2 regions of the Clostridioides sp. LIBA-7678 genome follow, and region 1 is predicted to be linked to the other one. Evidence: a T-box and tRNA genes for the amino acid it is inferred to sense, from the RefSeq annotation. Region 1 holds a T-box; the other holds one or more tRNA genes.
What was found. The T-box of region 1 lies ahead of serS (serine--tRNA ligase). A T-box ahead of a tRNA ligase gene usually reads a tRNA of that ligase, here a tRNA-Ser.

Region 1 (11,227 bases):
TCTGCATGAGCTGTAGAATCTTTTAATGTTTCTGTAAGGTTATGAGCTCTAGCTATTATCTGATTATCTTTAACTATGATAGCTCCTATTGGTGTTTCTCTTTTATTATATGCTTTATATGCTTCTTTTAATGCTTCTTTCATATAAAATGAACTTTCCATAATTCCTCCCAAAACTTATAACAAACTTATCTTATCATAATTCATTTTATAATTCAACTTAATTTTATTTTGTTTATTTAATTATTAATAGATATCTCTATATTTTATTTAAATTAGTTCCAAAATAATCTTTATCCATTTATATAAGTGTTGATTTATAAAGATGTTTAGCATTTTATGATAGATATTTGATTATATAAATTCACATAAAAAAGCTATGAAATTTAATAATTTCATAGCTTTTTTAATTTATTGTTCATTCATAGTATGTCTTTTACATCAAAATATATTTCTACATATAATATCAATAGAGTATTATCTTATAACATCAACACCCATGTAAGGTCTTAATTCTTCAGGAACTACTACAGAACCATCTGCTTGCTGATAATTTTCTAGTATAGCTGCTAGACATCTTCCTATAGCTAATCCAGAACCATTTAAAGTGTGAACATATTCTGCTTTTGATTTTTTATCCCTTTTAAATCTTATTCCTGCTCTTCTTGCTTGGAAATCTTCAAAGTTTGAACAAGAAGATATCTCTACATATCTATTGTAACTTGGCATCCAAACTTCTAAATCATATTTAAATGCAGCTGTAAATCCTAAATCCCCTGTACATATTTTTACAACTCTATATGGAAGACCTAACATTTGTAGCATAGTTTCAGCATCATGAGTTAATGATTCTAATTCATTATAAGAATCTTCTGGTTTAACAAACTTAACTAACTCAACTTTATTAAATTGATGTTGTCTAACTAAACCTCTTGTATCTCTTCCTGCTGAACCTGCCTCAGATCTAAAACAAGGAGTATATGCACAATATTTAATTGGAAGTTCTGCAACATCTAATATCTCATTAGCATGTATATTAGTAACAGGTACTTCAGCTGTTGGTATTAAGAAATACTCTAATCCTTCTATCTTGAACATATCTTCTTCAAATTTAGGAAGTTGACCAGTACCTATAAAACTATTTCTATTAGCCATAAATGGAGGTAAAACTTCTGTATATCCATGTTTAGCTGTATGAGTATTTAAAAAGAAATTCATTAAAGATCTTTCTAATCTAGCACCTAAACCTCTATATAAAGTAAATCTTGAACCAGTTATTTTTCCAGCTCTTTCAAAATCTAATATACCTAGACCAGTACCAATATCCCAATGTGCTTTGTGTTCGAAATCAAATTTAGTAGGTTCTCCCCAAGTTCTTATTTGAACATTATCTTCATCTGTTTCGCCTTGTGGAACCTCTGGATGAGGAACATTTGGTATTCTCATCAATGTGTATTCCATTTTTGCTTCTACTTCTTTTACTTTCTCATCAATACCTTTTATCTTATCTGATAACTCTTTTAATCTTGCTTTTTCTTCTGTTACATCTTTGCCTTCTTTTATTAATTGTGGTATGTTTTTAGAATTTACATTTAATTCATTTTTCATAACCTCAACTTCTTGAAGTATCTCTCTTCTTTTATTATCTAATTCAACCACAGCATCAAGGTCAAATTCTCTTTCGCCTCTTCTTTCCATAGCTTTCTTGATATCATCTAAATTTTCTCTTATTCTTTTAATATCTAACATATTAATTCCTCCTAATAATTTTGATAATATAAATTATAATTCCAATTAATTTACAAGTATTCTAGCTGTAAACTTTTAATTTAAACAAATTTGAAAAATAAAAAAAGACCTCCGTTTACCCTATAAAAGGGACGAAAATCTTTTATCCGCGTTGCCACCCTAATTGATTATACTAAAACGTATAATCCTCTCAGACCTATAACGTAGGTAAACCGTCTAGCTTTAACTAGAAGCTCTAGAGTAGATTCAAAAACCATTGTAATGAGTTCTCACCATCCACTCATTCTCTGAATACAATCTGTTTTTTACTATTTTCCTTCACCGCTTTTTAACTAATTGTTTTATTTGATAATCATTATATTATATATATTAACATCTTTCAATACTATTATTCAAATTTTTTTAGAATTTTCTTTAATTTTTTATATTAAATTCACTTTTTTACTTAATTGAAATTCTATCTTTTATCCATTGTATTTAAATTGCTCATATTATTAAATAATAATGAGGAAGGAACAAATGGAACTTTTATATTATTTTCGTCAAATTTATTTTTGACTTTTTCCATTACATCAAAGTAAACATCCCAGTAATCATCAGTTTTAACCCATGGCCTAGCAACTATTTGCATAGTGTTGTTTCCTATAGAGTTTAAACCTATAATTGGTTTTGGGTCATCCAATATCCTTTTTTCATTTATAAAAATTTCATTCAATATGGACTTAACTACATCGATATCACTATCATATGAAATATTATATGAAAAATCTATCCTTCTTTTATTTTGATGTGTGTAATTAATTATATTGTTACTTGTCAATTGAAAGTTTGGTATAATTATGGTTTTATTATCTGGGGTTTTAAGAACAGTACTAAATATTTGTATATCAGAAACTGTACCTTCTACACCTGAGCCTTGAATATAATCGCCTATATTAAATGGCTTAAAAAATAAAATAATCATACCTGAACCTAAATTTGATAATATTTCTTTAAATGCTAAACCTATACTAAATCCAGCAGCTCCTAATACAGCTACAACTGATGTAGTTTGTATCCCTATAATACCCAAGCTTATCAATGATATAATAGATAACATAGATATGTATATTCCATATACAATGAAATTATTTACACCTTTGCTCATTCCATATTTGATTAAAAACCTTGAAACCATCTTTTTTACTATCCTAGATATATAGATACCTATTACAAATACGATTATTGCATATATAATATTTGGTATATTATCACTAAAGTTATTAAGCATATTTTCTAAAGTTCTTTTAGTTATATTACTATTTGTTGAAGCAGTCTTAGCTAATGATAAAAAATTCATTTAACTCCTCCTTATGATAATATTCCTCTGTCCTCTAATTCTTTTGTTATAACTTCTATAGTCTCTTCTTTTAGTGTCTCAATTGTATGAATATGACTACATTCAGTTAGAACTGATAACTGTTTAAATTCATTTGTCTCAACCTTCTTCATAAAATTATCTATATCCATTTTAGAGTAAATATTAAGCTCTGCAGTTATCTGACCATATGTTGGATGATTTACGATGACATCCTTAACAATTCCACCTAAATCTACAATAATCTTTAATTCATCATAAATTTCTTTAGAATTCCTGTGATTCTTACATTTTATTTGCTTTGTAAAATATGGTTGATTATATATTATATATCCTTGAGGTGTAGCTATTATTTCAAATCCTCTAGCTCTTATAAGGGCTATATCTTGTACTATTACTTGCCTACTTACATTTAATATCTCAGCTAGCATTCCACCTTTTACAGGGCACTTAGATTCTTTTAAAATATCTATTAATTTGCTTCTTCTTTCATCAGAATTCATATTACACCTTCTTTCTAAATCAAAAACTTTACCTATACTATATAATTCTATATTTTATCTTATTATAAATCAATATTGATTTTATATTCTATTTAATATTAAACTTTATTACAAATAAAAAAGATTACGTGGCTACGTCCTACTCTCCCAGGCAGTTTCCCACCAAGTACCATCAGCGCTAGAGAGCTTAACTTCTGTGTTCGGAATGGGAACAGGTGTATCCTCTCTGCTATTGTAACCACATAATCTTTATGCTTAATATTTCTATTAAGTTTTTAGAATCTAGTAATACTAGTTTCTTTAGAGTTAACACTCTAAAAACTACACATATATTTTATTGAATGGACATCAAATAATTTGGTCAAGTCCTCGACCTATTAGTATCGATAAGCTAAATACATTGCTGCACTTACACCTTCGACCTATCAACCAGATAGTCTCTCTGGGGTCTTACCCTTGCGGTGGGAAATCTTATCTTGAAGTTGGCTTCGCGCTTAGATGCTTTCAGCGCTTATCCATTCCGTACATAGCTACCCAGCCATGCCCTTGGCAGAACAACTGGTACACCAGAGGTACGTCCATCCCGGTCCTCTCGTACTAAGGACAGGTCTTCTCAAATTTCCTACGCCTGCGACGGATAGGGACCGAACTGTCTCACGACGTTCTGAACCCAGCTCGCGTACCACTTTAATGGGCGAACAGCCCAACCCTTGGGACCTACTACAGCCCCAGGATGTGATGAGCCGACATCGAGGTGCCAAACCTCCCCGTCGATGTGGACTCTTGGGGGAGATAAGCCTGTTATCCCCAGGGTAGCTTTTATCCGTTGAGCGATGGCCCTTCCACGCAGAACCACCGGATCACTAAGTCCGATTTTCATCCTTGCTCGACCTGTATGTCTTGCAATCAAGCTCTCTTTTGCCTTTACACTCTACGTACGATTTCCGACCGTACTGAGAGAACCTTTGAGCGCCTCCGTTACCTTTTGGGAGGCGACCGCCCCAGTCAAACTGCCCACCTGACAGTGTCCCAAGACCAGATTCATGGCCTATGGTTAGAGTCCCAGTACTACAAGGGTGGTATCCCAAGGATGGCTCCGCCAAAACTGGCGTCCTGGTTTCAAAGCCTCCCACCTATCCTGTACATGTAGTACCAAGACCCAATGTCAAGCTACAGTAAAGCTCCATGGGGTCTTTCCGTCCTGTCGCAGGTATCCGGCATCTTCACCGGAATTACAATTTCACCGAGTCTGTTGTTGAGACAGTGCCCAAATCGTTACGCCTTTCGTGCGGGTCGGAACTTACCCGACAAGGAATTTCGCTACCTTAGGACCGTTATAGTTACGGCCGCCGTTTACTGGGGCTTAAGTTCACTGCTTCGATTGCTCTAACAGATCCCCTTAACCTTCCAGCACCGGGCAGGCGTCAGCTCCTATACATCGTCTTGCGACTTAGCAGAAACCTATGTTTTTGGTAAACAGTCGCTTGGGCCTATTCTCTGCGGCCACCGGATGGTGGCACCCCTTATCCCTAAGTTACGGGGTCATTTTGCCGAGTTCCTTAACAACAGTTCTCTCGCGGACCTTAGGATACTCTCCTCACCCACCTGTGTCGGTTTGCGGTACGGGTACCTTTAACCTCGATAGAGACTTTTCTTGACAGTGTGAAATCAGCTACTTCGCTACTAAATTTCGCTCCCCATCACATCCCAGCATTATCAAAGCGGATTTACCTACTCTGACTGCCTCAATGCTTGGGCACACATAACCAACAGTGTGCTTAGCTTATCCTACTGTGTCATCCCATCTCTCAAACGGTTATCGGTAGTACAGGAATATCAACCTGTTGTCCATCACCTACGCCTTTCGGCCTCAGCTTAGGTCCCGACTAACCCAGGGCGGACGAACCTTCCCCTGGAAACCTTGGGTTTACGGCCTGTGGGATTCTCACCCACATCTCGCTACTCATGCCAACATTCTCACTCCCATACTGTCCACATGTCCTTACGGTCATGCTTCAACCCGTATGGGAAGCTCCCCTACCCATCATAATGATGCCGTAGCTTCGGTAGTAAGTTTTAGCCCCGGAAATCTTCGGCGCAGGATCACTCGACCAGTGAGCTATTACGCACTCTTTGAATGAGTGGCTGCTTCTAAGCCAACATCCTGGTTGTCTGTGCAATCCCACATCCTTTACCACTTAACTTACATTTAGGGACCTTAGCTGACGATCTGGGCTGTTGCCCTTTCGACTATGAATCTTATCACCCACAGTCTGACTCCCAAGTATAAGATGACGGCATTCGGAGTTTGATAGTCTTCGGTAGGTGCAATACCCCCTAGGACATTCAGTGCTCTACCTCCGTATCTCTCACCTTGAGGCTAGCCCTAAAGCTATTTCGGGGAGAACCAGCTATCTCCGGGCTCGATTGGAATTTCACCGCTACCCACAAGTCATCCCCGAGCTTTTCAACGCTCGTGGGTTCGGACCTCCACGAAATTTTACTTTCGCTTCATCCTGCTCATGGGTAGGTCGCCCGGTTTCGGGTCTACGTCAAGTAACTGAACGCTCAGTTAAAACTCGCTTTCGCTACGGCTCCACACCTTAAGTGCTTAACCTTGCTACTTAACGTAACTCGTTGGCCCGTTCTACAAAAAGTACGCGGTCACACAAGAAATGTGCTTCCACAGCTTGTAAGTGCAGGGTTTCAGGTTCTATTTCACTCCCCTCCCGGGGTTCTTTTCACCTTTCCCTCACGGTACTATACGCTATCGGTCACTAGGTAGTATTTAGCCTTGGAGGGTGGTCCCTCCTGCTTCCCACAGGGTTTCACGTGTCCCGTGGTACTCTGGATCATATCTAAAGTCTTCTCGTTTAACATACAGGACTATTACCTTCTGTGGTGGGTCTTTCCAAACCTCTTCAATTACGATACCTCTTCGTTATGATATGTCCGCAACCCCAATAAAGAAAACTTTAATGGTTTGGGCTCTTCCGCGTTCGCTCGCCGCTACTTACGGAATCGAATTTCTTTCTCTTCCTTCAGGTACTTAGATGTTTCAGTTCCCTGAGTTCCCCTCATTAAGCTATGTATTCACTTAATGATACTTAGACATTACTCTAAGTGAGTTTCCTCATTCGGAAATCTTCGGATCAAAGTTTACGTGCAACTCCCCGAAGCTTATCGCAGCTTATCACGTCCTTCATCGGCTCCTAGTGCCAAGGCATCCGCCCTGCACCCTTAATAACTTGACCAGTTAAAAAGGTTTGATAGATTAAAGTCTATCAACTTGATAATTTTTAAAAGTTATCAGCTTTATATATTACAAATTAGATGTCATATCACTAAATATATATGCAGTTTTCAAAGTGCTAACGCACAACGCCAACGGATAAATCCCGTTGCTTAAAGTGCTAACGCACGTCGCCAACAAACAAACTTCACATTCGTTCAGTTTATTCTGTTGCTTAAAGTGCAATGTAAGAGTCTACTAGATAAATCAAAGATTTAAGTAATATGCTCTTAAATGGTGGAGATGAGGAGAGTCGAACTCCTGACCCCTTGCTTGCAAGGCAAGTGCTCTCCCAACTGAGCTACACCCCCAAATATAAAGTTCATAAAGAACTTTCAAAATTAAACAGTAGGCAATTCTCCTTAGAAAGGAGGTGATCCAGCCGCACCTTCCGATACGGCTACCTTGTTACGACTTCACCCCAGTTATTGATTCCACCTTCGACGACTTCTTCCAAAAGGTTAGATAATCGGCTTCGGGCGTCTCCAACTCCCGTGGTGTGACGGGCGGTGTGTACAAGACCCGGGAACGCATTCACCGCAGCATTCTGATCTGCGATTACTAGTAACTCCAGCTTCATGTAGGCGAGTTTCAGCCTACAATCCGAACTGAGAGTAGCTTTAAGGGATTAGCTCCACCTTACGGCTTGGCAACCCTCTGTACTACCCATTGTAGCACGTGTGTAGCCCTAAGCATAAGGGGCATGATGATTTGACGTCATCCCCACCTTCCTCCAGGTTATCCCTGGCAGTCTCTCTAGAGTGCCCAACTTAATGATGGCAACTAAAGACAAGGGTTGCGCTCGTTGCGGGACTTAACCCAACATCTCACGACACGAGCTGACGACAACCATGCACCACCTGTCACCAATGTCCCCGAAGGGAACTCTCCGATTAAGGAGATGTCATTGGGATGTCAAGCTTAGGTAAGGTTCTTCGCGTTGCTTCGAATTAAACCACATGCTCCGCTACTTGTGCGGGTCCCCGTCAATTCCTTTGAGTTTCACTCTTGCGAGCGTACTTCCCAGGCGGAGTACTTAATGCGTTAGCTGCGGCACCGAGGGGGGTAACCCCCGACACCTAGTACTCATCGTTTACAGCGTGGACTACCAGGGTATCTAATCCTGTTTGCTCCCCACGCTTTCGTGCCTCAGCGTCAGTTACAGTCCAGAGAGCCGCCTTCGCAACTGGTGTTCCTCCTAATATCTACGCATTTCACCGCTACACTAGGAATTCCACTCTCCTCTCCTGCACTCAAGTCTCCCAGTTTCAAGAGCTTACTACGGTTGAGCCGTAGCCTTTCACTCCTGACTTGAAAGACCGCCTACGCACCCTTTACGCCCAGTAAATCCGGATAACGCTAGCCCCCTACGTATTACCGCGGCTGCTGGCACGTAGTTAGCCGGGGCTTCCTCCTCAAGTACCGTCATTATCTTCCTTGAGGACAGAGTTTTACGACCCGAAGGCCTTCATCACTCACGCGGCGTTGCTGCATCAGGCTTTCGCCCATTGTGCAATATTCCCCACTGCTGCCTCCCGTAGGAGTTTGGACCGTGTCTCAGTTCCAATGTGGCCGATCACCCTCTCAGGTCGGCTACTGATCGTCGCCTTGGTAAGCCATTACCTTACCAACTAGCTAATCAGACGCGGGTCCATCCTGTACTGGCTCACCTTTGATATTTAAGAGATGCCTCTCAAATATATTATCCCGTATTAGCATACCTTTCGGTATGTTATCCGTGTGTACAGGGTAGGTTACCCACGCGTTACTCACCCGTCCGCCGCTCTTTACCGAAGTAAATCGCTCAACTTGCATGTGTTAGGCACGCCGCCAGCGTTCATCCTGAGCCAGGATCAAACTCTCAAATAAAAGTTTATCAGGCTCAGATACTATTGTTATCAAAATATCTGGCTTTATGGTTTGTTTCTTGTTTTATAAATTAACCTACTGTTTAATTTTCAAAGTTCTTTAAATTATTGTGGTGGGCCATCAGGGACTCGAACCCCAGACCTACCGGTTATGAGCCGGGCGCTCTAACCAACTGAGCTAATGGCCCACAATAATTTGTGGTGCCGAAGACCGGAATCGAACCGGTACGAGAGGTAAGTCCCGCAGGATTTTAAGTCCTGTGCGTCTGCCAGTTCCGCCACTTCGGCACATCACCTGGCTATGTCCTACTCTCCCAGGCAGTTTCCCACCAAGTACCATCAGCGCTAGAGAGCTTAACTTCTGTGTTCGGAATGGGAACAGGTGTATCCTCTCTGCTATTATAACCAGATTATTGTCTAAATTTTCATTTAATTTTTTTCTAAGACAAGTATTATAATAACATCTTTGTCTTATTGTGTCAATACTTTTTTTATTCGATTTTTTAATTAAAAAAGTATTAAAAATCTATAAGTTTTGACAAGTTTAAATATATAGAGTTAGCACTCTAAAAACTACACATATATTTTATTGAATGGACATCAAATAATTTGGTCAAGTCCTCGACCTATTAGTATCGATAAGCTAAATACATTGCTGCACTTACACCTTCGACCTATCAACCAGATAGTCTTTCTGGGGTCTTACCCTTGCGGTGGGAAATCTTATCTTGAAGTTGGCTTCGCGCTTAGATGCTTTCAGCGCTTATCCATTCCGTACATAGCTACCCAGCCATGCCCTTGGCAGAACAACTGGTACACCAGAGGTACGTCCATCCCGGTCCTCTCGTACTAAGGACAGGTCTTCTCAAATTTCCTACGCCTGCGACGGATAGGGACCGAACTGTCTCACGACGTTCTGAACCCAGCTCGCGTACCACTTTAATGGGCGAACAGCCCAACCCTTGGGACCTACTACAGCCCCAGGATGTGATGAGCCGACATCGAGGTGCCAAACCTCCCCGTCGATGTGGACTCTTGGGGGAGATAAGCCTGTTATCCCCAGGGTAGCTTTTATCCGTTGAGCGATGGCCCTTCCACGCAGAACCACCGGATCACTAAGTCCGATTTTCATCCTTGCTCGACCTGTATGTCTTGCAATCAAGCTCTCTTTTGCCTTTACACTCTACGTACGATTTCCGACCGTACTGAGAGAACCTTTGAGCGCCTCCGTTACCTTTTGGGAGGCGACCGCCCCAGTCAAACTGCCCACCTGACAGTGTCCCAAGACCAGATTCATGGCCTATGGTTAGAGTCCCAGTACTACAAGGGTGGTATCCCAAGGATGGCTCCGCCAAAACTGGCGTCCTGGTTTCAAAGCCTCCCACCTATCCTGTACATGTAGTACCAAGACCCAATGTCAAGCTACAGTAAAGCTCCATGGGGTCTTTCCGTCCTGTCGCAGGTATCCGGCATCTTCACCGGAATTACAATTTCACCGAGTCTGTTGTTGAGACAGTGCCCAAATCGTTACGCCTTTCGTGCGGGTCGGAACTTACCCGACAAGGAATTTCGCTACCTTAGGACCGTTATAGTTACGGCCGCCGTTTACTGGGGCTTAAGTTCACTGCTTCGATTGCTCTAACAGATCCCCTTAACCTTCCAGCACCGGGCAGGCGTCAGCTCCTATACATCGTCTTGCGACTTAGCAGAAACCTATGTTTTTGGTAAACAGTCGCTTGGGCCTATTCTCTGCGGCCACCGGATGGTGGCACCCCTTATCCCTAAGTTACGGGGTCATTTTGCCGAGTTCCTTAACAACAGTTCTCTCGCGGGCCTTAGGATACTCTCCTCACCCACCTGTGTCGGTTTGCGGTACGGGTACCTTTAACCTCGATAGAGACTTTTCTTGACAGTGTGAAATCAGCTACTTCGCTACTAAATTTCGCTCCCCATCACATCCCAGCATTATCAAAGCGGATTTACCTACTCTGACTGCCTCAATGCTTGGGCACACATAACCAACAGTGTGCTTAGCTTATCCTACTGTGTCATCCCATCTCTCAAACGGTTATCGGTAGTACAGGAATATCAACCTGTTGTCCATCACCTACGCCTTTCGGCCTCAGCTTAGGTCCCGACTAACCCAGGGCGGACGAACCTTCCCCTGGAAACCTTGGGTTTACGGCCTGTGGGATTCTCACCCACATCTCGCTACTCATGCCAACATTCTCACTCCCATACTGTCCACATGTCCTTACGGTCATGCTTCAACCCGTATGGGAAGCTCCCCTACCCATCATAATGATGCCGTAGCTTCGGTAGTAAGTTTTAGCCCCGGAAATCTTCGGCGCAGGATCACTCGACCAGTGAGCTATTACGCACTCTTTGAATGAGTGGCTGCTTCTAAGCCAACATCCTGGTTGTCTGTGCAATCCCACATCCTTTACCACTTAACTTAC
Region 2 (11,227 bases), 810 kb from region 1:
GAGCTCTTTCTTAATTTTATCACTTACATCTTCAGGGATAAATGATGGTTTACTAATATAATACCCCTGCATATAATCTATTCCAAGATTAATTAATGTTTCCATCTCACTTTTAGTCTCTACACCTTCTGCTATTACTTTAATATCTCTTTCATTAGAATATGAAATAAGGTTTTTTAATATTTTCTGTCTGTCTTCATCTTTATCAATACCTCTTACAATGGACATATCAATCTTTACGTAATTTGGCATTATATATAACAGTACAGCATCTCCATTGTAACCTGTTCCAAAATCATCCAAAGCAATCTCTATATTCCAATGGCTTATATAAGATTTCTTTTTCTCAATAAAATCTTCATTAATTTTATCATTTTCTGTTATTTCTAATACAACTCTATTTAAATATCTACCATATAAATCTTCAATTTCTTCAAAATCAACTCTTGATAAGTTATTATTTGGAATAGAATTTAAAAACAATTTACAATCTCCAAACTTATCTCTGTATTTTTTAAAGGATTTAAGTGCTTTGAACCATGTAATACGCTCAATTTGATAGAGTTTAGATTGTGAACGAGCCAATCTAATAACATCTACTGGAGAACTGAAAGTCTTTATTTTAGGTCTCATAAGCGCCTCATATGCAAAAACTTCTCCTTTACAATCTACAATAGCTTGAAATGCATATTCAACAAGTTGTCCATCAATCAATTTATTTAACTCTTCTCTATTACTCAGTAAGAATGAATCTTTATTATATACATTAATATCAAACTCACTCACTTCGCCCTTGATTGTATTTTTAATTTGATACATAGCAAAATCTGCATATCTCATTAATTCATCATAATTACATGAGTCATAAGGATACCAAGAAACCCCAGCTGATGCCCTTATTTTAAATTCTGTTCCATCATGAAGTTTTAGTAATGTATTGCTCATCTGTATCTTAACAGAATTGATAATATCTCTTATACTCTCTTTACTCTCATATCCATATATAAACACATAAAACTCATCACCTGAAAGCCTAGAAACTATACCATTCCATGATATAAACTTTTTAAGTATACCTGCTGCACATCTAATGTATTCATCACCAGCATCATGTCCATATGTATCATTGATATATTTTAAATTATCTAAGTCCCACATAATAAAGGCTGCTACCTTAAGTTCATCTTTATTTTTAAATTTCTCTTGAATCTGTGAGTAAAATGCTCTTCTATTTAAAAGATTAGTTAAAATATCAAAATCTCTTTCATATTCTATCTTCCTTTTCTCAATGAACTCTTTGGTTACATCTACAACAACACCAAGAACCTTTAGCTCATCTTCAACAATATTTAGTCTTACCCACTTAGACCTTTTATCTTCAGATTCAAATTTATATATGTACGTATTTTCTGTTTCATAACTTTCTTGTAAATATTCATCTAGCTCTTTTAGTTTTTTAAGAAACTTATCTTTTCTCACATAACCATATTCTTGAAATTCTTTTTCTGTAATAAATACATTAAAAAATTCTTTTGTACAAAAAACGCTCTCTGTATTTTTATACAATTCAAAAGCCCCAATAGGCATATCTACCATCTCAATAATCTGTGATAATTTTGAAGAAGAGTCTGCAACATTTGCACTAAGTATCTCTATAGCCGAAGATAATTCATCTATTTCAGATATATTTATCTTATCAAGATTTACTGGTTTTGATGGGTTACTATTTCTAACTTTTTTAGCTAGAAGAACAATTGGTTTTGTAAATAATCTTGATGCTATATAAATACCTACAAGTCCTATTGCTAAAGAAATTGCAATAGAAATTATAACTAACCTCTCAACTCTTTTTGAAAAAGACAAAAGACTTTTTTCCTCAATAATACCCAAAAGTGCCCAACGTTCATTTTCAAATGGAGTATTAGAGTTGTATAAATCTATATATTGTACACTAGCATAAATATTACCACAACTATAATCATCCTCTTCATTTTTAATCTTATATACATTCTTATAAGATTCTTTCTGTTCTAAATTAGAATGTAAACCATCCCAAAATTTTTCTTTTAGTGAATATCCATTTGAAACTACATTTTCAAATGCCATATCATCATTCCTGTCTACACCTAAAATGTAATTACCTTTTTTATTACTATGTATCTCTGTATATGGCAGTAATTCACTTAAATAGTTTATACTTAAATCTATTCCAAGCACTCCATATACAGTTCCATCTTCATAAATAAGAGGAACTGAATATGTCATTACCTTATCTCCTGCATTTGTCAATAGAAACTGGCTTCCCCAGTAACCTAAATTAGAACTTGATACATTTGGGTTATCAATCGCCGCTCTAAATGGCTTGTAAAAAAAATTATCTCCCTTTCGTGTATTTTCACCTTTAAATGAAAATTTTGGAGCCCAATAACTATCCATAGATATTCCAAAGTTTCTTGCTATATCTGATGAACCTCTCTCAATTAACAAATCAGAATTGTCATTTGGGTTAAATTTAGGGTCTAAATCTCTTATGTACAATCCAGTCTTGCTTACTTCACCTTTATTATTCATAGAATCATTTTCAATATTTTTATTACTTAAGATTATAAAAGAACCTGTCACAGAGTTTTTTCTCAAAAGATATATCAAATTGCTTGATATATTTTTTATAATCTCTTTGTTAATTTCTTCATTGTCACCCACATCCTTGATTGAAGCATTATTTTCATCCAAGATCTTCTTTACAGATGAATTAATTGCGGATTCTGTTTCACTTGTTTTTGACCATCTTTGCAACATCTCATTTTGTATATAGTTTTTGCGATTAATTACTCTTTCATTTAAAATATCAAATGAGTTGTCATTTAACTTCTGAATAGTTCCTCCCCATAAAATTGTGGCACAAAATAAACTTGTTTGAATTAGCATAACAATAATTAGGGGAAATATCATCTTTTTCATTATTGAATTATTTTTTCTTAGATTGTTTTCCATACTTATTCCACCTATACCTTTGTGCATGTCGACACATTAACCGCCAATTCACCTACTCTTTTGTAGCATTTTCAAGCTCAGCCTTAAAATTTTTGAACCAAGTTTCAAAATTCTTGTCATTATTAAATTGTGTTACTGCATCCTTTTTAGAAGTTCCATTTTTTATTAATTCATTTATTTTATTTAAATCTTCTTTAGCTTTATCAAGCATTGAATATTCAAGAACTTGTCTAGCTTTAGTTCCACCATCAAAGGCTTTATTCGTATATAAATTACAACTATTAATTTGTTCAATAGATGAGACTAATGAGCCCTCAACTTTATCTGATACCTTTAAATCATCTTTTTTCATAACTTCTTTTATAACATCTAAATCATTTGTTTTTTTCTTCACTGGTAAGTATCCAGAAGAAATAGAGAATTTTATATTAGGTTCTTTATCTGTAAACCATTTTAAGAATTCTACTGATGCAAATTCTTCTTCTTTAGTGGATTTTGTTACAGCCATTCCTGCACCTTGTTGTACCGCATATTTTTCTTTTCCTTTAAAACGTGGAGCTTGAAAAACAGATGTTTCAATCTTATAACTCTCATTGTCATTTAACATTACTCTATCTGGGAAGTATGCTGCTCCTGAGCTAGAACCCACAAGAGCTAATATATCTCCTGTTTTTGCATCATCAGAACGAAACTTACCATAAGATGCGAAATACCCATTTATATATGGGACATAAAAATTATCCCATAATTTTCTCATAACTTTTTCATCAATATTTAATGTAACTTTTCCATCTTTAACAGAAAAAAGTTCTACTCCTAATTGTTTACTTCCTATAATAATATAATTTGCTAAAGCATCTCTTCCAAAAAATGCTTTACCATCATTAGGTTCTTTTGTTAAACTATCTGTCCATTCATAATATTTTTTTGATATTTCTGTTAATCCCTCTATTGTTTTTATATCATCTATATTTGAATTTGTAGCTTTGGCAAATTTATCCCAATCAGTCTTATTTATCATCAAAACCTCAGTCGATTTTGCAATTGGAAAAAGTTTAAATTCATCATTAGAATTTATTCTACCCTCTTCTACATATTCTTCTATATATTCATTTAATTCCTCTTTACTTATATACTTGTCCATGTCCACTAGTAATCCTAATTTGTCCATTTCATAGGCAGTATCTGAGTATGCTGCAAATATATTTGGTACATCTTCAGAACCAACTTTTTTATTTGCAGAATCTAAAACCTTTTCTGATAAATCAACTACATTACCTTGACTAAACGCTTCAATAATAATTCCTTTTTCAGCACCTACAGTATCATTAAATTCCTTAACAAGCTTATCAAAAGCCATTTTTTGCTGTCCATTATAATAATGCCAAATTTCTATCGATGTCGGATTCTCTGGATCTAGCTTATAATTATCTTCCTTTTTCAAACTACACCCTGTAAGTAATAAAACAATCATTGATGTGATAATTAATTTCGCAAACTTACGCCTATTCATAAAATCTACTCCTTCAAATTTATAAAATTTATAATAGCATTAAAACTGCAACTTCACTATTTATATTAATTATAGAACGTTTACTGATATATTTAAACAGGATTAACAACATATTTAAAAGCAATTAAGAAACATATAATTACAAATATTGAAAATAAAGCTTTTACATAATTTTTATTTCTAAATGCCCCAAACGATACTAAACCTTGTTGAATAGCTACTGTAATCACTAAAAGTATCATTATTACATTAAGTTGAACTAACTTAAACAAATAAAGTAAAGAAAATATTACTAAAAGGACACATAACACAATACTAGACTTATTGATAATATCATCAATTTTATCTACCTTTTTAGAATTTTTATTAGTTTCCTTTAATTTTTCTTTATTTAAAGTCTCAACTTTTTTATTATACCTTTGTCTCGTTTTATCTTTATACTTTGTGTTTTTATTCTTATTACTCATTTGTTTCCTCACCCTCTATAAAATTTTTTAAATTGAGTTTTTATTGTTTAAACATTATATATTTAAGATACCATATATTCTTCAAAAAAGGTAACTTACTGTTCATCTATTTTTAATTTTAACACAAAAAAACTATCTCTTTTTAGAAATAATTCTATATTGAGATAGTTTGTTTAACTATTTATTTTCACCAACATTTTCTACATTATCATATTTACTATCAACTAAGACTATATCAACTCTCCTATTTTTTGACCTACCATCTTGAGATGAATTTTCTGCTATTGGTCTAAATTCGCCATATCCTACAGCAGACAACTTATCTGGTGCTATACCTGCACTATCAATAAGAAGTTGAACAACATTAGTTGCTCTCATAACTGATAAATCCCAATTCGACTTAAATTCAGAATTTTTTATAGACATATTGTCCGTGTGACCTTCTACTCTTATGTAACTGTTCATTTCATTTAGCATCTTACCTATTTGGATAATCTTATCTCTAGAATTACTCTTTACAATTGCTTTTCCAGTATCAAATAATATAGTATCTTTAAGACTTATTACCAACCCTCTATCTTGAGCTTTTAATGATACTGAATTTGCCATACCATTTTCGTTTAAATACTTTTGAATTTCCTCTCCTACTTTTTTAAACTCAGCATTTTGTAAACTATCTAAATTACTACTACCTGGTTCAACTACTGGTTCCATTTGGCTTTTACCACCTTCAATAACTCCTGAAGAACCACCAAAAGCAGAATTTAGAGATTCAGATAATTGTTTATATTTCTCTGCATCAACATTACTCATAGAATACATTATGACAAAGAAAATCATAAGTAGTGTTATGAGGTCTGAATAAGTTAAAAGCCATCGCTCATTGTTTTCTTCTTTTTCATCTTCATCATGTAACATAAATATTCCATCCTTATTATATTATTCAGTTCTACCATCAGTTTCTTCAAGTTCAATTAATTCTTTTGAATTTAAAAATATTTTTAATTTTTCTGTCATTAAATTAGAATTATCACCCTCAAGTATAGATAATATTGCTTCTATTACCAAAAGTCTTTCATTTATTTCTTGTTGATTTATAGCCTTAAGTTTTGATGCTACTGGTATCCATATTAAATTGGCAGAACCAACACCATACAATGTAGCTAGAAATGCAACAGATATTTGAGGTCCCAGTGCATCTGGGTTACTCGAAAGATTACCTAAAATATGTACTAATCCCATAACTGTACCTATTATCCCCAGTGTAGGTGCAAATCCCCCTGCTGAATCAAATATTGATATACCTTCTTTATGTCGTTTTGATGTTACTTGTATCTGCGATTCCAAGATATTTCTTATAGTAGCTGAATCGACTCCATCTACCATAAGTTCAAGCCCCTTTCTAATAAAAGGGTCTAAGTCATCATTCTCACTTATTTCTTTATCAATGCTAAGAAGCCCCTCTTTTCTAGCTTTAATTGCAATTTCTTTAAAATAGATTATATTTTCTACATTATTAGGTTTTTTATTTTTAAAAGCTAATAACATTATCTTTATGGACTTTTTAAATACAGGGAATGGTGTTGAGGCTCCAACGGCACCTATAGTTCCACCAAAAACAACAAGTGCTGATGAAAATACAAATAGTGCTCCAACGTGTCCTCCATCAATAACAAAAGCAACCACTAAAGACGCTATTCCCACTATGAAAAAAATTAAAGTTGTCATCTATTTCCTCCTTTCTTTAGTTTTACTTGATAAATTACTTTTATTAATAGACACTACAAAAAGACTACCTTTAACAAGAATAGCCTTTAATAATTGGCGGAGAAGGAGGGATTCGAACCCTCGCACCGGTTACCCAGCCTAATCCCTTAGCAGGGGATCCTCTTGAGCCACTTGAGTACTTCTCCAGATTGTCTGTACTAGTAAATTATATAATAAAATTATATTTTAGTCAATTATTTTGTAAAATTTAAGTTATTTTGAATTATTAAATATCTATTTTTACTTTTTTGCTTAAATGTAAGTTTCAAATATGGTAAAATTATCTTGCATAATACTTATAATATTATTTGATAACTATACATACATTAATAAATATACATAAATCCTGACTTAATCATAAGTTATGCCAAAATCTAAAATAATATTAACCCAAGGAGGATATTCCATGCTACCACAAGAAAGATACGAGAAGATTTTAAGTATTCTCGAATCAGATAATATAATTAAAATAAATGACATCGTTCAAATGTTTGACATATCAATAGAAACTGCACGAAGAGATTTAGCTCATATGGAAAGTATCGGGCTTTTAAAAAGAGTCTATGGTGGTGCTATACCAGTTATAGCAAGTAGTGTAGAACTCAACTATGTTAAAAGAAAAAAAATAAACTCAAATGATAAAAAACAAATTGCCATAAAATGCAGTGAGTTTATAAATACAAATGATACTATTTTTATGGATACTGGAACTACTGTCCTTGAAGTTTCAAAAAATTTAAAAGATAAAAAAAATCTAACTGTAATAACCAACTCAATTTTAGTGGCAAATGAACTTATGAATACTAATATAAAAGTATACGTGCTTGGTGGTTATCTTAGAGAAACTGAAGGTTCTTTTTCTGGTCCACTTACACTGTCAGCTATTGAACAGTTTAATGTTGATAAAGCTATTTTAGGTGCTGGAGGTATCACTCTTGAAAATGGTATTTCTGACTATCATTTAGAAGAGGCACTTGTTAGAAAAAAAATGATTGAAAGGTCTAGAAAATCCATAGTGGTTGTTGAACCTCCTAAGTTTGGTATAAATTCATTTGCATCAGTTGCTCCTATAGAACATATAGATACTATTATTACATCTTCTAGTATAGACCATGATATAATAATAGAATTTTCTCAGAGAGGAATACCTTTAGTCATAGCTGATAATTAGTTCATATGATTGGTTTTTGATTCCTTGATATAATAGATTAAAGTTAAGGAGCCAAATAATTATTTATTTAGCTCCATTTATATCTAAACAATACTTTATGTTTTTTATTATGTTACTATTTTGAGATTAGTTTAATACTTTCAATTACTTCAATGTTTATGCTACTTTATTATTTTGAACTATTTAATTATGTTATTAGTCATTTGATTTTTTAATTTAAAGTGACTTAAATTCTGTTTAAGTACTACTCGTTTCATACAACATCTTTCTTCACTCTAATATTTTGTTCTTCTTCTAAAGTTAAATCTTTTGTCATCACCATAGCAAGTGCAATTGCCAATACTCCACCAATCAACTTTCCAATTACGACAGGTGTAATCATCTCTGGTACTACTCCTGCTGTAAATCCTAAATGGTCTCCTAGAGCTGCTGTAGCACAAACCAACCATGCAGTATTTACTACTTTCCCTTTTGGACTCATATCCTTCATCATTTTATATACTGGAATACTATTAGCTAAAGTAAACACTAATCCTGCTGCACTAGTTGCATCCATGCCTAATTTTTCACCCACCATTGTAAGTGGTTTATTAAGAACTTTAACTAACAAATGCAATATTGGAAAAGTACCTAATAATACTATTGCAATACTTCCAATAACTTGAATCCCTTCTCTTATTGGTGTCATTCCTTTTATGAGTACTATACCTGTTATTTCTTGAAATGCAGCTGCTCCCAATCCTACTGTTATCAATATTGATATAAACTTCCCAAAGACTAATGACCCATTTATCATGAGTGTAGAATTAAATTTTAATCCTATAGCTAGTACCATTGCCAATATTATCACTGGTATCATATTTATAATTACCATTGATAAATTAAACCCTGCTATTAATCCTCCTACAACACCTCCAAAAGGTATTGTTATTAACCCTATTAGTAATCCTTTTGCAAAAAAGGGTCTATCTTCATATTCTATAAGACCTAATCCTACTGGGATTGAAAATACCAAAGTACATCCAAGCATAGATGACACAACTAATCCCGCAAGCATTCCTGCCTCTTTATTATGTGCAAGTTCCATAGCTAATGGATACCCTCCCATATCATTTGCTAAAATAGTAGCAAACATAGATGGGTCTGCTCCACAAAGGTTGAAGATTGGTATTATCATAGGACCTAACACATCTGAAATGACTGGAGCTAAACAAACTATACCAACCATTCCTAAAGCTAATGGCCCCATTGAATTAAATCCTTCTTCAAATTGCTCTCCAAGCCCAAACTTATTCCCAATTATTCTATCTAACGCTCCTAAAAGCACACCCACAGCCATTATGTATAATATAATTTTATCAAAGGGCATATTTAGTTCCTCCTGTATATGTAAAATTTTCTGTTGCGCCTTAATTAGCACACAATCTTTTGGTATCGTTTTCCCAATTCATAGCTCTTTTTACTGCCTGATTCCAGCCAATTAATATTTCTTCTCTTTTTTGTTCAGTCATATTTGGTATATATTTTTTACTTATTGTAAATTCGCTTCTAATCTCATCAATACTATTCCAAACACCACATGAAAGACCTGCCATATAGCCTACACCAAGTACTGTTGTTTCAGTGTTTTCTGCAATTTCAATTGGTATATCTAATATGTCAGATTGAAATTGCATGGTAAAATTATTCTTAGTAATTCCACCATCTACTCTCAACATTTTTATATTTTTACCTGAAGCTAAATTCATGGAATCAACAACATCCTTAACTTGAAGTGCAACAGATTCAAGAGTTGCCCTTACTATATGCTCTTTTTTAGTACTTCCTGTTATTCCAACCATTGTACCTCTAGCATATTGGTCCCAATAAGGTGCTGCAATACCTGCAAACGCTGGCACAAAATATACACCACCAGTACTTGTGATTGAATTTGCCATATCATCAGTTTCAGAATAATTTTTTATGACTCCAATTCCATCTCTAAGCCATTGTATCGCCGCACCTGCTATATATACACCTCCATCATAAGCATATGTAACTTTATCACCTATCTTCCAAGCAACAGTTGTCAATATACCATTACCTGCTATATTTAACTCCTCACCTATATTCATATATAAGAAACATCCTGTGCCATAAGTATTTTTTACCATACCTGGTTCAAAACATCCATTACCAAATAAAGCTGCTGGTTGGTCAACCATTGATGCAGTGATTTTTATAGAGACACCACAAAATGCCTCCTTATTTGTAGTTCCAAAATCTCCACTGGTAGGCATTATATCTGCTAAAATATTTCTAGGTATCCCTATAATATCAAGTAACTCTCTATCCCAATCCATATCTCTTATATTAAAAAGCATTGTTCTTGCTGCTGTGGATACATCAGTTAAAAAAGATTTTCCTCCTGTCATTTTCCAAATTAGCCAACTATCTAATGTTCCTGCAAGCACTTCTCCATTTTTTATTTTTTCCTTTACACCTTTTACATTGTCTATTACCCATCTAATTTTTGTGCCTGAGAAATATGGGTCTATAATTAGCCCAGTCTTATCTATTATTTTATTTTCTAGACCTGGCACCCTCTTTAAATTTTCCACATAATCATAAGTTCTCCTACACTGCCATACAATAGCATTATAAAGAGGCATACCTGTATTTTTATCCCATAGCATTACTGTTTCACCTTGATTATCTATACCAATTCCTTTTATGTCACTTTCATTGATTCCACTTTTAAAAGCTTGCTGTAATACATTATTACTTACAGTCTTTGTATTATTCCAAATTTCTATAGGGTCATGTTCGACGTATCCAGATTGTGGATATATTTGAGTATGTTCCATATAATCACTAAAAACAAACTCTGATTTTTCATTTATTAATACTGCTCTTGTTCCTGTTGTTCCTTGGTCAATTGCTAATACATATTTCACTTTAAACGTCCCCCTTATTTTTCAGAATTAATAAATTCTTTTTTATTTTTTGAATATAAAATCTATTCAAGTTATTTATATTTTATATCATTCTGTGGATTTATACAATATTTATTACAATATTTTTTGTATTTTTTAATTAAAATGATTTTAAAAGTATTTTAATTAAAATATTATTGCAATATTTACTATTTTATTCTATAATCTAGTTAAATTAACACATAAACTTATAACATATACACACAAACAGTCATAAAGAAATTAAAATTAAACTTTGAGGAGGATTTACAATGAAAAAAACATATCTATTTAGTCCTGGACCAGTAATGGTTACAGATAGGGTTAGAAATTCACTTCTTCACTATGATATATGCCATAG

Region 2: it has a tRNA-Ser gene. The T-box ahead of serS (serine--tRNA ligase) is inferred to sense a tRNA for this amino acid. The anticodon was not compared.

The regions. Positions count from the first base shown of each region.
Region 1 is NZ_CP196987.1:13,644-24,870, reverse strand. Features, by position in the region: gene ACTG46_RS00120 (nucleoside deaminase) at 1-161, opposite strand, end outside; gene serS (serine--tRNA ligase) at 477-1,748, opposite strand; T-box leader at 1,873-2,079, opposite strand; gene ACTG46_RS00110 (mechanosensitive ion channel family protein) at 2,206-3,087, opposite strand; gene ACTG46_RS00105 (transcription repressor NadR) at 3,099-3,608, opposite strand; rRNA gene rrf (5S ribosomal RNA) at 3,735-3,851, opposite strand; rRNA gene ACTG46_RS00095 (23S ribosomal RNA) at 3,966-6,862, opposite strand; tRNA gene ACTG46_RS00090 (tRNA-Ala) at 7,136-7,211, opposite strand; rRNA gene ACTG46_RS00085 (16S ribosomal RNA) at 7,267-8,769, opposite strand; tRNA gene ACTG46_RS00080 (tRNA-Ile) at 8,880-8,956, opposite strand; tRNA gene ACTG46_RS00075 (tRNA-Leu) at 8,968-9,056, opposite strand; rRNA gene rrf (5S ribosomal RNA) at 9,062-9,178, opposite strand; rRNA gene ACTG46_RS00065 (23S ribosomal RNA) at 9,378-11,227, opposite strand, start outside.
Region 2 is NZ_CP196987.1:826,901-838,127, reverse strand. Features, by position in the region: gene ACTG46_RS04170 (EAL domain-containing protein) at 1-2,994, opposite strand, end outside; gene ACTG46_RS04165 (extracellular solute-binding protein) at 3,047-4,507, opposite strand; gene ACTG46_RS04160 (hypothetical protein) at 4,600-4,974, opposite strand; gene ACTG46_RS04155 (flagellar motor protein MotB) at 5,152-5,892, opposite strand; gene ACTG46_RS04150 (flagellar motor protein) at 5,914-6,702, opposite strand; tRNA gene ACTG46_RS04145 (tRNA-Ser) at 6,797-6,887, opposite strand; gene ACTG46_RS04140 (DeoR/GlpR family DNA-binding transcription regulator) at 7,148-7,912, shown strand; gene ACTG46_RS04135 (ethanolamine utilization protein EutH) at 8,166-9,281, opposite strand; gene glpK (glycerol kinase GlpK) at 9,322-10,848, opposite strand; gene ACTG46_RS04125 (pyridoxal-phosphate-dependent aminotransferase family protein) at 11,139-11,227, shown strand, end outside.